Chondromyces crocatus: one gene and its partner. The protein of the gene in region 1 interacts with the protein of each later gene in a pairwise test. Links are inferred from orthologs where the notes say so. Each region holds a gene or a part of one and is shown in the gene's direction. Other genes may lie near its edges.

Region 1 (8,365 bases):
TGCTGAACCTCACTTTTTCAGAGCGCTGGAGCGACGGAGCGCTCCGAAGCAGGCAAGCCCACGGATGGTGCCAGAGGCTATCGCCATCACACCACCTTCTTCAAGGGCGATCCCTGTGCCGCGATGCGCTATGCCGTCCTCGACGCAGGCTGACCAGAGCCCTCGCCAAAGGTGCATACGACACGATCGGCAGCGTCCCCCGACGTAGCGGAATGCGGTGTCGGGGCCAAGGTTTCTGCGGTGGTTCGGGCGCCCCGCCGGGCGAACTGCCACCATTCACCCTCATCGTCGATGATCCTCCCCACCGGACGAACCTACTCCCGTGACCGCTGAATTCACTCACCTGCATGTTCACTCCCAGTACTCGCTCCTGGATGGGGCGCTGAAGGTCAAGGACCTCGCAGCTCAGGCGAAGAAGCTGGGGATGAAGGCCGTGGCGCTGACCGACCATGGAAACATGTTCGGCGCCATCCAGCACTACAAGGCGTGCCAGGAAAAGGGCCTCCTCGCGATCCTCGGTTGCGAGGTCAACGTCGCGCGTGGCTGGGGGGCGCCCCAGGTGGCGCGCAATGGTGCGGACGAGACGCCGCTCGACCACCTCGTGCTGCTCGCTGCCTCGGAGGAGGGCTACCACAACCTGGTCCGCATCGTCTCGGCGGGTCATGTCGAGCCTGCGAGTGGGCTCGGCCCCAGCGTTCGCCTCGACACCGTCGCCAAGTACCAGAAGGGAATCATCGGCCTGAGCGGCTGCATGGGTGGGGTGGTGGCGCAGCGGATCCTCGAACAGGGCGAGGGCGAAGGGCGCGCGGAGCTCGATCGGCTCAGGGCCTGCTTCGAGCCCGGCAGCCTGTACGTGGAGCTGCAGGATCACGGTCTCGTCGAGCAGACGGTGCTGAACGGCATCCTCACACGGGCAGCCGCAGATCTCGGCCTGCCGGTGGTGGCCACCAATGACGCTCACTTCGCCGAGCGCGACGATGGCGAGGGGCAGCTCTACCTCTCCTGCATCGCGGCGAACCGCACCTACGCGGAAGCGACGGAAGCACACCACGGCAGCTTCGAGATGTTCCTCAAGCCGGCAGAGGAGATGGTCCACCGGTTCCGCGACTGGCCCGAGGCCGTGCGCGCGACGATGGCGATCACCGAACGCTGCTCGGGGCTGAAGCTGAAGCTCGGCAAGCCGATGCTCCCGCAGTTTCCGCTTCCGAGCGGCTACGACACCGACTCGTACTTCCGCCACGTGGCGAAGGAGGGGCTGGAAAAGCGCCTGGTGGAGATTCGCAGGACGGGAAAGACCATCGACGAAAGCGTCTATGCAGCGCGCCTGCAGATCGAACTCGACGTCATCGTGAAGATGGGCTTTCCGGGCTACTTCCTCATCGTCTGGGACTTCATTCGCTACGGCAAGGAGCACAACATCCCGGTCGGGCCGGGCCGCGGCTCGGGGGCCGGTTCACTGGTCGCGTACGCGATGGGGATCACCGATCTCGATCCTCTCCCGTACAACCTCCTCTTCGAGCGCTTCCTGAATCCAGAGCGCGTCAGCATGCCGGATTTCGACGTCGATTTTTGCATGGATCGACGCGACAAGGTGATCAGCTACGTCGCCGAGCGTTACGGCAAGGACTCCGTCGGGCAGATCGCCACCTTTCACGAACTGAAGGCGCGCAGCGTGATCAAGGACGTCGGGCGCGCCATGGCGTTCCCCGCGAACGAGGCCCAGAAGATCGCGAGCCTGGTCCCGCAGAAGAGCCCCGGCGTGATGTACACGATCCCGGAAGCGCTCGAGATCGAGCCGAAGCTGAAGGCGCTCCAGGAGAGCGATCCGACGGTCGCCGAGCTGCTGAAACAGGCGCAGAAGCTCGAGGGCCTCACCCGGCACGCAGGCATGCACGCCGCCGGTGTCGTGATCAGCGAGGGGCCACTCTGGGATCACGTGCCCTGCTTCAAGAACGGCGATGTCCTCGTCACTCAGTACTACAAGGACGACGTCGAACTCGCGGGCCTCGTCAAATTCGACTTCCTCGGCCTGAAGACGCTCACCGTCATCGACATCGCGGCGAACCTCATCCAGAAGCGCCCGGAGCAACAGGCGAAGCCGCCGGAGGAGCGGTTCGACATCCGCACCGTCTCGCTCGAAGACACGGCGACCTTCGAGCTGCTCCAGTCGGGGGAGACGACCGGCGTGTTCCAGCTCGAGTCGAGCGGGATGCAGCAGCTCTTCAAGGATCTGCGGCCCACGTTGTTCGAGGACATCGTCGCCGCGGTGGCGCTGTACCGTCCCGGCCCCCTCGGCACGGGCATGGTGAAGGACTTCGTCGACTGCAAGCATGGGCGCAAGCCCATCGAGAAGATGCACCCGCTCGTCGATGATCTGCTCGTCCCTACCTACGGCGTCATCGTGTACCAGGAGCAGGTCATGCAGATCGCGCAGCAGCTTGCCGGGTATTCGCTCGGCGGCGCTGATCTGCTGCGTCGCGCGATGGGCAAGAAGAAGCCCGAGGAGATGGCGAAGCAGAAGGCCGTCTTCGTCGAAGGAGCGTTGAAGAAGGACGTGAAGATCGAGGATGCCGAGCGCATCTTCGGTCTACTCGAATACTTCGCTGGCTACGGCTTCAACAAGAGCCACTCCGCTGCATACGCACTCCTCACCTACCAGACCGCCTACATGAAGGCGCACTACCCGGTCGAGTTCCTTTGCGCGCTGATGACGGCGGATCGAGACAAGATCGAGAAGGTCGTGCGCATCATTGCGGAGGGGCGCGCCTGGGGGGTGGAGATCCTGCCACCGGAAATCAACGAGTCTCATATGGACTTCACGGTGGTGTACAGCGCGCCGGACGGCACCGCGAATGGCAAGGCGCGCAACGCGAAGGGCCGTGGGACGAGGCTCAAGGACCCATACCAGCCCAAGATCCGCTTCGGTCTCGGCGCCATCCGCGGCATCGGGGAGACAGCGATCGAGGCGATCCTGGAGGCGCGGACGTCCGGCGGCTCCTTCAAGGACCTGTTCGACTTCTCCGAGAGGATCGATCCCCGCCGTGTCAACAAGGGGGTACTCGAGTCGCTGGTGCAGTGCGGGGCCTTCGAGGCGAGCCTCCAGGCGAAGGGGATTTCCAGAGCGCGGGCCTTCGCGGCCATCGATCGCGCCCTGGAACGAGCGCGTAGCGCGAGCAAGGATCGAGAGAGCGGGCAGACGTCCATGTTTGGCCTGTTCGCCAAGGCGGAGCCGGCCGCGGGACCGCGGCTGGATGAGTATCCCTCGGTCGAGCCCTGGGATCAGAGCGAGACGCTGAGCCGCGAGAAGCAATCACTCGGCTTCTACGTCTCCGGACACCCGCTCGATCGCTACGGCATGGATCTCGCGCGCTTTCAGGTGGTCCCGATCAGCGGGCTGGCGAGCATGGATCCCTGGTCCAGGGTCCGGGTCGGCGGGGTCGTCGAAGGCTACCGCGAGCGAATTTTCAAGGGGGGAGGCGGGAAGCTCGCCTTCTTCACGCTGGAGGACACCAACGGGCGCGTGGAGGTGAAGGTTCGTGAGAAGCAGATCGACGCGTTCGCGGATCTCCTCAACAAGGGGGACCCGCTGCTGATCTCCGGGAAGGTGAGTTTCCCCATGGTCGAAGAGGGATCCGAGGATGCCGAGGCGGCGCCTCGTGAGCCGACGCTGCTGCTGGACGAGGCGCAGCTCCTGTCTCAAGCGATCCTGTCGCAGACGCGTAGCGTCGCCATCACCCTCAAATCACGGATTGCACGGCGAGAGCACCTCGATCGTCTCGGAGCGCTCCTCCGCGCGAGCCCAGGCGCTTGCCCCGTTCAGCTCGTGATCCAGCTCGATGATGGCGCGGAGGCGCTGCTCTCGCTGGGCAGAGATCTGCGCATCGAGCCGAATGACGTGATGCTGGGGCGGATCGAGAAGCTGTTCGGCGAGCGCGTGGTCGAGCTCAGGTAGCGTCTCGGCGAGCGTCCATCGCGCGATGGGGAGCGCGGAGGGGGGGCGTCCTGCCGAGGCGCCCTTCAGGTACTGCCTTGCCCTGCTGCGCGGACGAGCTGTCCGAGTCGCTCTTCTGCCGCTTCGCGATCCGTCTGGTGCTTCAGCAACACGCCCAGCGTATCTCGCGCGATGTCCGCATCAATCTCCTGCCGCCCCAGCAGCAGAAGCGCGCGCGCCCAGTCGATGGTCTCGCTGATCGCTGGCGGCTTGCGTAGGTCCATCTGGCGCAGCGCGGCGGCGAAGGCTGCCACATGTGCAGCGAGCCGCTCCTCGATCCCCGGGAGTGCGAGCCGAAGAATCCCGATCTCTCGCTGCGGGGTGGGGTAGTCGAGGAAGGCGTGCAAGCAGCGCCGGCGCAACGCTTCCGTCATTTCTCGGGTGGCGTTCGTGGTGAGCAGGATGAGCGGTGGGTGTATCGCGCGCAGGGTTCCGAGCTCGGGGATGCTCACGGACATCTCGCTCAGCACCTCGAGCAGAAAGGCCTCGAACTCCGGGTCTGCCCGGTCGACCTCATCGATCAGGAGCACCACGGGGTCCGGACTCCGCAGCGCTGCCAGCAGCGGCCGTGGGACCAGGAAGCGCTCGCTGAAGAAGACATCCTCGCTTCCCGCGAGTCGCTCCACGGCTTCGGAAATCCCGGCCGTGTCCGCCAGCTCCCGTCCGATCGAGTCACGCAGGAGCTGCGTGTAGAGCATCTGCTTGGCGTAGTCCCACTCGAAGAGCGCTCTGGCTTCGTCGAGGCCTTCGTAGCACTGCAGGCGGATGAGCTGGCGCCCGAGCGCTTGGGCGGAGGCCCGGGCGAGGTCCGTCTTCCCCACGCCCGCGGGTCCTTCGAGCAGGAGCGGGCGATCCATCTTCAGGGCGAGCCAGAGGGCGAGCGCGAGCGGTGGATCCGCCAGGTAACGAGCCTGACCGAGCGAGGACGCGAGATCGGTAGGTGAGCTGGGGATGGGCGCGGACACGCGCGGACGGTAGCACGAGGGACCTCCTACGGACGCAGATGCTGGTATAAGCGGGGGTAACCGATGAGCGCAGAGCGCCAGGACCTGGTACGCATCGACGCGACCGGGACCGCCCACCCGGTTGGCAAGGCAGCGAGCCGCTGGCTGCGGGCGAGAGGAGGAGCCTTCCGGCTGTTGCCTTCGCCGGAGCACGTCGTCTTCATGCGCTTCGTCGGCGAGGACGGTCGGCGGGACGAAGAAGACGGACCCGTCGTCCGGCTCGCCGGCGAGATCACGAAGCCAGGTGCGCTCTGCGACATCATTTCTCTGGTCGGCCACGCTGGCTGGGACGGAGAGCTGGTCGTCGTCGATGGATCGGTCGGGCGCTCGCTCTTTTTCGATGCCGGGACCGTCATCGGTGCGCGCTCCGCGGTCGAAAGCGACCGCATCGGCGAGGTGCTCTATCGCTACGGCGCGCTGAGTCGCGAGCAGATCGACGCGACCCTGGCCGCTACCAGCCCCGAGCAGCGGTTCGGCGAGGTCGCCGTGCGGCTCGGATTCCTGGAGCGAGCGCGCCTCTATCAGCTCCTGGGTCGGCAAGCGGAGGAGATCGCCCACCAGGTGCTGCTTGCCGGGGATGGGGTGTTCTATTTCCTCGAGCGGTTCGACGAAGAGCAGATCGCCAGCCGTCAGAACCTCGCCGTGAGCAGCCTTCTCATGGAGGCCGTGCGCCGCATGGACGAGGGGCGCTACTTCCGCGAGAGGATCCCTTCGATTCAGCACGTCCCCGAGCGGATCGCTGGACGCGCGCTGCCCGCCAAGGACCTGCGTCAGACCTGGGAAGCCATCGATGGGCACCGATCCATCGCAGAGATCGCGCGCGTCGTCGGCCAGGGCGAGTTTGAAGCCACCCGGCAGATCTTCCAGCTGATCCAGGCGGGGATGGTCGCGGTCCACGCACCCCGACCCACCGGGCCGAAGGCGATCGTTGCGCTGTTCAACGAGGCCGTCCGTACGATCCTCGCCGACGTCGACGAGGGAGGCCACGGCGACGAAGTCCGCTGGCAGCTCAGCGCCTTTTCCAGCGGAGCAGGGATCTACGACGTCCTTTTCCGGGGCGCCGCGCCAGCAGAGGACGGCACGGTGAATCCGGAGCCCGTCATCGAGAATGCCGTGGTGCTGGCAGGGCCCGAGCAATCGGAGATGATGCTGGCTCAGTGGCTCTACGAGTATGCGTCGTTCGCCATGTTCGTTGCAGAGCCACTCCTCCGTCTGGGCCCGGATGGCACGACGGTAGCTCGTATCAGCCAGCTGCCTCCCGTTGATCCGAGTGGAATCTCCACCATCGAGAGAGAGCCTCTCTCGCGCCGGGTCGGCCCGCTCATCGGTCAGCTCGCGCCGAAATAGCGATGATTGACTCGGCCAGCCGGTCGATGCGGGGAGCAGCGAGATCCGGCCGTGTCGATGGACAGGAAGCCTCAGGGCCGCCGCGTAGCGGGCACAGCTCACAGCGGCGAGGATCGAAGACGAGTGCAGCCTTCATCCCGGCGGCGCGCGCTGCCGTCACATCGCTCGGCGTGTCCCCGATGACCCACGTCGACGAAGGCTCCAGATGGAGGGTTCGCGCCAGCTTCGTCATCATCCCGGGGGCTGGCTTGCGGCACGCGCAGGGCCCGACCAGGGCGGGATCTCCCCCCGGTCCTCCCTCGGGGTGGTGAGGGCAGACCTCGAGTGCCTCGATGGGAACACCTTCGCTTCGCAGCAGATCCAGCAGCGCGCCGTTCGTGCGCTCGATGGCATCCCAGGGGATCTGGCCCTTCGCAGCCCCCGGTTGGTTGGTGGCGATCGCCAGGGTGAACCCAGCGGCCACGAGCTGCTGCATCCCTTCCAGCGCACCTGGCAGCAGCCGGAGCTGCCGGGGGTGGAACGCCGTGGTCACGACCCCCAGCTCGGGATCGCGCACCACGTCGATGATCGTCCCGTCACGATCGAGGATGATCCCCGGGCGACCCGCCATGGAAACCTCGCGTCAGGCTTCGGCCACGAGCTGACGAAGCCGCTCGCAGATCAGGTGATGGTACACCTCGTGGAACCCCTCCACGTGCGGCGTCGACGTGGTGCCGCCCCGGGTGGGAGGGACGATCACGCTCGCATCGGCCATCTGCCGGAGCGCTCCCCCATCGTAGCCCACCAGCGCGACGACCTTTGCCTCGGCGCGCTTCGCGCAGTCTGCCGCCGACACCAGGTTCTGGGACCACGGACCTGCCTTGTCGGCGCCCGAGCCTCCATGGACGCTCAGGCAGACGAGCACGTCTCCCGCGACGATCCGGCCTTCGAGCTGCTCCAGAAAGATCCGGTTGAAGCCCACGTCGTTCGTCAGCGCGCTGATGAGCGCAGCGTTGTCGCACAGGGAGGTGCACTTGAAGCGGCGCTTGCCTTCGACCCACGTGAACTTGGAGATGTCACACGCCAGGTGGCTCGCGTTCGCGGCCGAGCCGCCATTCCCGCAGGTGTAGATGGTCCTGTCCTGCTGGTAAGCGCTGAACAGGACCTCGATGACCGCGGCGAGATCGTCGCGGCGGGTGGCCAGCGCGATCTCGGCCGTCTCGCGGAGGTACTGATCGACGAACGCTTCGGTCGTGGACATGGCCGATGTATAGCCGGGCCCCGAGCCGGCTGCCCAGATCTACGACCGGTGCAGGTTCGCGACGATGCGCGCCCCGTCGAGGTCGAAGCGGAACCGGAGGATCCGGAGCCCCCGCCCGATCATCGTCTCGATGACACGGCGCCGATCGCCTGGCCGGACGTAGAACATGAAGAACCCACCGCCCCCGGCGCCCATCAGCTTGCCGCCGAGCGCTCCGGCGGTGCGGGCTGCCTCGTAGTGCTCGTCGATGACCGGATCGGTCATCTTCGAGGCCAGCCGTCGCTTCTGGGTCCAGTGGAGATGGAGCAGGTCGCCGTACTCGTCCAGCGCTCCTGCCACGAGGAGCCGTCGGACCTCGTGACCGATCTCCTTGATCCGGTGCATGCGCTCGATCACGTCGGCCTCCAGCTGCGTGATGCGCTCCCGCTGCTCGCCGAGCACCACCCGGGCCGGTCTCTCGATCCCGCTCCACACGATGAGCAGGTTCGACTCCAGCTCCTCCATCACCTCGTCACGAACGGGGACGGGCTCCACGTGAACCGAGCCATCGGTCTCGAAGGTGAACGCCGTGATGTTTCCGTAGGCCGCAATGTACTGATCCTGCCGACCGACGGGCTCACCCAGACGATCCATCTCGATCGAGCAAGCCTCCCGTGCGAGCTGCTCGGAAGAGACGAAATCCCGCTTGTAGGTGTGGAGCGCGTTGAGAAGCGCGACCGTGAACGAACTCGAGGAGCCCAGGCCCGAGTTCGCCGGGAGATCGGCCACGCTGGTCAGCTCGAT
Region 2 (4,991 bases), 5.9 Mb from region 1 along the record:
GGCGGCGCAGGCGTCGGACTGACGAGGTGAGCCCGTTGCTCCCTCTGCGCAGGGGGTTCGGGTCCAGCATCGCCGTCCTCGATCAGCGCTTCAGGAGCCAAGGTCTCCACGCGACCAGCGCTGGGCGCTCGGCTCGGCACCAGCATGACCGAGGTGGGCAGCGAGTCACGATCACTCGAGGAGAGAATCGGCGTTGGCGCAAAGTCCTGCTCGAAGCTCTCCGGGGTGGCCTCGGGAGGTGCCGCTGGCACCCGAGGGTTTCCGAGCCCTTCGACGAGAGGGTCTACCGGCGCTGCGTCGCCTGGAGGCGGCGGCTTCGTCGGCGCCTCGTTGGAGGCGAGACCAGGTTCCTCCCGTGGAGGCACCTTCGCTCCCTTGCCGAAGCCTGCCGCCCTCGCCGCCAGCAACCGGCTGATGTCCTTCGCAGAGAGCGAAGCGGTCGCACCGGCTACCCCGGGCCCCACACTCTCGAGGAGGGCATCGAGCTCGTCGGTCCCCATGGCCCGTGTCGGCTCGTCGTCGGCCTGGGGCGGCGGCGGCCGCAGCGGTGTCGGTCTGCTGGCTTCGGGCACACCGCCCGCGCTTCCAGCTCCGGCCGAACTCGGGTCTTGTCTCGATCCGGTCCCCACGACCCGAAGGTTACTACGCCTTCCGGGGCGGACGCACAATCGCGGTAACCTGAGGTGACCAACCTCTCGTCACCTTTCACTCGCCCGGTGCGGCGGCTCACGCATCAACGGGACTCGTCCCGCGCGTCGTCCTCAACCATCCCCCTGGAGTGTTCATGCGCCTCGGAAAACGCTTGGCAAACCTCGTCATTTCGGACATCCGCGCCATGAGTCGGGCCTGCGAGGCGGTCTCCGGCATCAACCTCGGCCAGGGAATCTGCGATCTCCCCACCCCGCCCCCCGTTGCGGATGCGGCGCGTGCCGCCATCCAGGACAACAAGGTGATCTACACCGCCCCTGAGGGCATCGCCCCCCTGCGGGCCGAGATCGCCGCAAAAATACAGCGGTGCTACGGCCTGAGTTACGACCCCACCAGCGAGGTCGTGGTCACGTCCGGAGCAACGGGAGCATTCGCCGCCACGCTCCTCGCGCTCTTCGACCCAGGAGACGAAATCATCCTCTTCGAGCCCTATTATGGCTACCACCTCAATACCGTCATCGCGTTTGGGCTGACCCCTGTCCTTGTCCCGACCCGACCACCGAACTGGACCTTCGAGCGCTCCGATCTCGAGCAGGCCATCACCTCCCGAACGCGGGGCATCGTGGTCTGCACGCCATCGAACCCGAGTGGAAAGGTGTGGTCGACGGCAGAGCTGGATGCCATCGCTGAATTTTGTGAGGCGCATGATCTCATCGCGATCACGGACGAGATCTACGAGCACATCATCTTCGATGAGGCGAAGCACATCCCGCTCGCGACCCGTCGGACCGCGCGAGAGCGCACGGTCACGATATCGGGCTTCTCCAAAACGTTTGCCATCACGGGCTGGAGACTCGGTTATCTCAGCGCGCCGCGGGAACTTTCGCAGCGAATCACAGTTATCCACGACCTGCTGTACGTCTGCGCCCCCACGCCTCTTCAGTATGGGTTGATTGCGGGGCTGGGAATGCAGGATGGGTATTACACCGAACTTTCGACCTCTTATGCGCGGAAGAGGTCGATCCTGTGCGATGCCTTGCAAGCATCTGGCCTCACTCCTTATGTGCCCAAAGGAGCCTACTATGTGCTCGCAGACATCCGCCGGCTGGCCGCACCCAATGCCAAGTCCGCCGCCCTTTTGCTCCTCGAACGCACGGGTGTGGCCTCCGTCCCAGGCACGTCGTTCTTCGCAGATCCCGTGGGAGAGACCCTGGTGAGGTTCTGCTTCGCCAAGGAAGATCACGTTCTCGAAGAGGCAGCGCGGAGGTTGCGCGCACTCTAGGGGGAATTGCGCTCCACCACCGTCTCGCGGTCACATTGCCCCACCCACGCCTCTCCTGCGTCGCGCTTTTCGCGGGCCAGGAACGATACAAAGTGAGGTCGTCGAGAAAGTCGCCGCACAAGGTGCAACGTCGAGTGACATTCGCATCACGGCTTACACCGATCCTGCTGCGGGATTTTCTCTTTCACAGGAGCGCGGCTTCAGTTATCCCGGAGATTGGTGGCGCTGGCGCGCCAGATGGGAGTGGGTAGCCGCCATGTCGAAACAAAGTGATTACAATAGGGTATTTCGGATCCCTATTGTGATGGCACTCGATTGTTCTCCATTGTTACTGAGCCGCTGCCGCAAGGTCGCCATGAGGAGACGGCTCCTCGTCCGCACCTGCGAGTCAGCATCCGCGTGGAAGACGGCCATTGCATTGAGACCACAAGTGATCGTCGTACCCAGTCATCTGCACGATCGCGAACCGGATCGATTCATCCTGCTTGCCAATGAGGCAGGTGCGCGCCTCGTCGTGCTCGAGTCCGAACAGCTGCCTCTGGAGGAGCTTGCGGGACACCTCTCCTCCGCGCTGTGCGATGCGGCCCAAGCGCGTGCTTAGCAGGCAACACGAGTGCTCATGCCCTGCGGGACTCTCCTCGGGGACCGCAGTGTGCCTGCTGGGCGCGAGGGGAGATCCCTCATGAGAATCAACGCCAACGCTCGGCGCTGTCAGTGCGCTCGTCGGAACGGTGAGCTGGTGTCGACGCGCGTCGAGAACGGCCTGACCCATCCTGTTCGAGTGCGTGCTTCATCCCGACACGCTCCTCATCCCCACGCGAACGCTCGACGCTAGCGCCGCGCGATCCCCCACGTCCGAGCCCTCCGCCACAGATTTCGAGCGCTACGTCACAAGGACGCTCGCCTGGGCGCTCTCGCTGGTCCGAAAGCGCCTGACCTCGACCGAGTCGGGCTTTCGCTCCCGCGGGGTGCATGCGACCCTGCGCAGACCCTGTCCCGGAAGCATCGGAAGGAGGGAGCAGAACCCACCGCACTTCCGGGACGATTCGGAACGGAGGGAGCATGTCCAACTCGTTCGCCGATGTGAACCGTTACTTCGAGCGCGCAGCCTCAATCCTGGGGCTCTCGGAGGCGGTGAAGAAGCAGCTCGAGACGCCGCACCGCGAGATCCGGGTGGAGTGCAACATCCGCATGGATGATGGCACGATCGGAACGTTTACCGGATTCCGCGTCCAGCATGACAATGCACGCGGCCCCTTCAAGGGCGGGCTTCGCTTCCATCCGGAAGTGGAGATCGACGAAGTCCGGGCGCTCGCGTCGCTCATGACCTGGAAAACGGCGGTCGTCGGCATCCCCTACGGAGGGGCCAAGGGGGGAATCACCGTCGATCCGGCCACCCTCTCTCGGGGGGAGCTCGAGCGGCTCACCCGGAAATTCACGGCCGGCATTCACGAACTCATCGGCGATACGGTCGACATTCCGGCTCCCGACGTGAACACCAACGCTCAGGTGATGGCATGGATCATGGATGAGTATTCCAAGTTCCATGGTTTCCGGCCCGGCGTGGTGACGGGCAAGCCGGTCGATCTTTTCGGCTCGGTGGGACGTGAAGAGGCGACCGGCCGCGGTGTCATGATCGCCACAGAGGAGCACCTCAAGTCACAAGGCAAAACCCTCGCTGATGCGACTTACATCATTCAGGGTTTCGGCAATGTGGGCAACAACGCGGCCCGGCTCATCGCAGGCGCCGGCGGAAAAATATTGGGTATCGGGGATCACACTGGCTCGTACTACGACCCGGCAGGACTCGACATTTCAGGTGCGCTCGCCTGGCAGGCGACTCATCGCTCGCTCGCGGGCTGGAAGGCCCCCAGCGTGCAGCGGGAAGCGCTCGTCCTTCAGCGCGGTGATGTGCTGATTCCCGCGGCGCTCGGCGGAGTGATCACCCCCGTCGTCGCTCGTGAAGTTCAGTGTTCACTCATCGTCGAGGGAGCCAACGGCCCCACCACGCCGGATGCCGACGAAATTCTTCATCGGCGAGGGATCACCGTCATTCCTGATATATATGCCAACGCGGGGGGCGTGACCGTGAGCTACTTCGAGTGGGTCCAGAACATTCAGCAGTTTGCTTGGGATGAAGCGCGTGTACGGCGAGAGCTCGAGACGATCATGCGCCCCGCCTACGCAAAGCTCGCGGAGGTAGCCCAGGCGCACTCGGTCGACATGCGGACCGCGGCGTTCATCGTTGCGATCGACCGAGTCGCTCGAGCCACAGAGCTGCGCGGCGCTTAGCGTGACAGGGGGGGGAAATGAACGAAGTGTCTTGTCAGGTCACACGCGCGTTGCTCGATGCGGCGCGCGTGGAGGGGTTCTCTTCAGAACAACTATTTCACGGACGACGCTTCTCGCTGGAGAGGCTCAGCGATCCGAAGAGCCGCGTCGACTGGGATACGTTCGCGACACTCTGCGATCGACTCGAGGCCATCTGTCAGAGCCCCGAGCAAGCCGCCCGTATCGGCGCCGGGCTTTTGACGGCTCCTCCTCACGATGTCGTACGCCGTCTGGCCGGCCTCCTCGCAGACGCTCGCGACGTCTACGACCTCGCGGCCCGCTGGATCGTGCCGCTCGCGTTCCTTCACATGCAGACCACGCTCTGCCGAGAGCCCGACGGGCGGCTCCTCCTGGCGATGGAGTTTCCCTCATGTTTTCGCTCGGGCCGTAGCTTCTTCCGCATCTGCCGCGGCGCCATGGCAGCCACACCCACGCTGCTCGGCCTCCCCTGGGCTCCTGTCGAGGCCCACATCGAGGACCACCGCGCCACGTACACCATCACGCCTCCTCCTCCGATGCCGCTGCTCGAGCGCGCCCGACGCGGCTCGCGGGCCTTGCTCGGCCTTCGAGCCCTCACGGAAGAGATGGCCCGCATGCGCGCGGAGCTTCAGGAGGCCCATGTGGCGCTGCTTCGCAGCAAGCAGGATCTCCAGGGCGTCCTCGAAAGCATCCCCGACCTCGTCCTCATTCATCGCGACGGGCTCGTGGTCTGGGCCAACCAGGCGGCGGC

The links.
Region 2: the proteins of dnaE (region 1) and CMC5_RS03125 interact in binary tests that used the Escherichia coli proteins (3 or more experiments, as listed by UniProt). The link is inferred for Chondromyces crocatus from one-to-one orthologs.

The regions. Positions count from the first base shown.
Region 1 is NZ_CP012159.1:6,749,250-6,757,614, reverse strand. What follows is about bases 1-4,152. They hold dnaE (DNA polymerase III subunit alpha), read left to right. Parts: upstream 1-322; coding sequence 323-3,952; downstream 3,953-4,152. Other genes in these bases: CMC5_RS24570 (AAA family ATPase), read right to left, coding at 4,018-4,152; CMC5_RS24580 (hypothetical protein), read right to left, coding at 1-1. In the rest of the region: more of CMC5_RS24570, read right to left, coding at 4,153-4,956; CMC5_RS24565 (DUF4388 domain-containing protein), read left to right, coding at 5,020-6,342; CMC5_RS24560 (D-glycero-alpha-D-manno-heptose-1,7-bisphosphate 7-phosphatase), read right to left, coding at 6,317-6,952; CMC5_RS24555 (D-sedoheptulose-7-phosphate isomerase), read right to left, coding at 6,965-7,582; CMC5_RS24550 (GHMP family kinase ATP-binding protein), read right to left, coding at 7,622-8,365. UniProt on the Escherichia coli protein: DNA polymerase III is a complex, multichain enzyme responsible for most of the replicative synthesis in bacteria. This DNA polymerase also exhibits 3' to 5' exonuclease activity. The alpha chain is the DNA polymerase catalytic subunit.
Region 2 is NZ_CP012159.1:820,963-825,953, reverse strand. The notes cover bases 2-2,857. They hold CMC5_RS03125 (pyridoxal phosphate-dependent aminotransferase), read left to right. Parts: upstream 2-784; coding sequence 785-1,930; downstream 1,931-2,857. Other genes in these bases: CMC5_RS43930 (hypothetical protein), read left to right, coding at 2-30. In the rest of the region: more of CMC5_RS43930, read left to right, coding at 1-1; CMC5_RS03115 (Glu/Leu/Phe/Val dehydrogenase dimerization domain-containing protein), read left to right, coding at 2,993-4,222; CMC5_RS03110 (hybrid sensor histidine kinase/response regulator), read left to right, coding at 4,240-4,991. UniProt on the Escherichia coli protein: Shows aminotransferase activity with methionine and histidine as substrates, and to a lesser extent also with phenylalanine.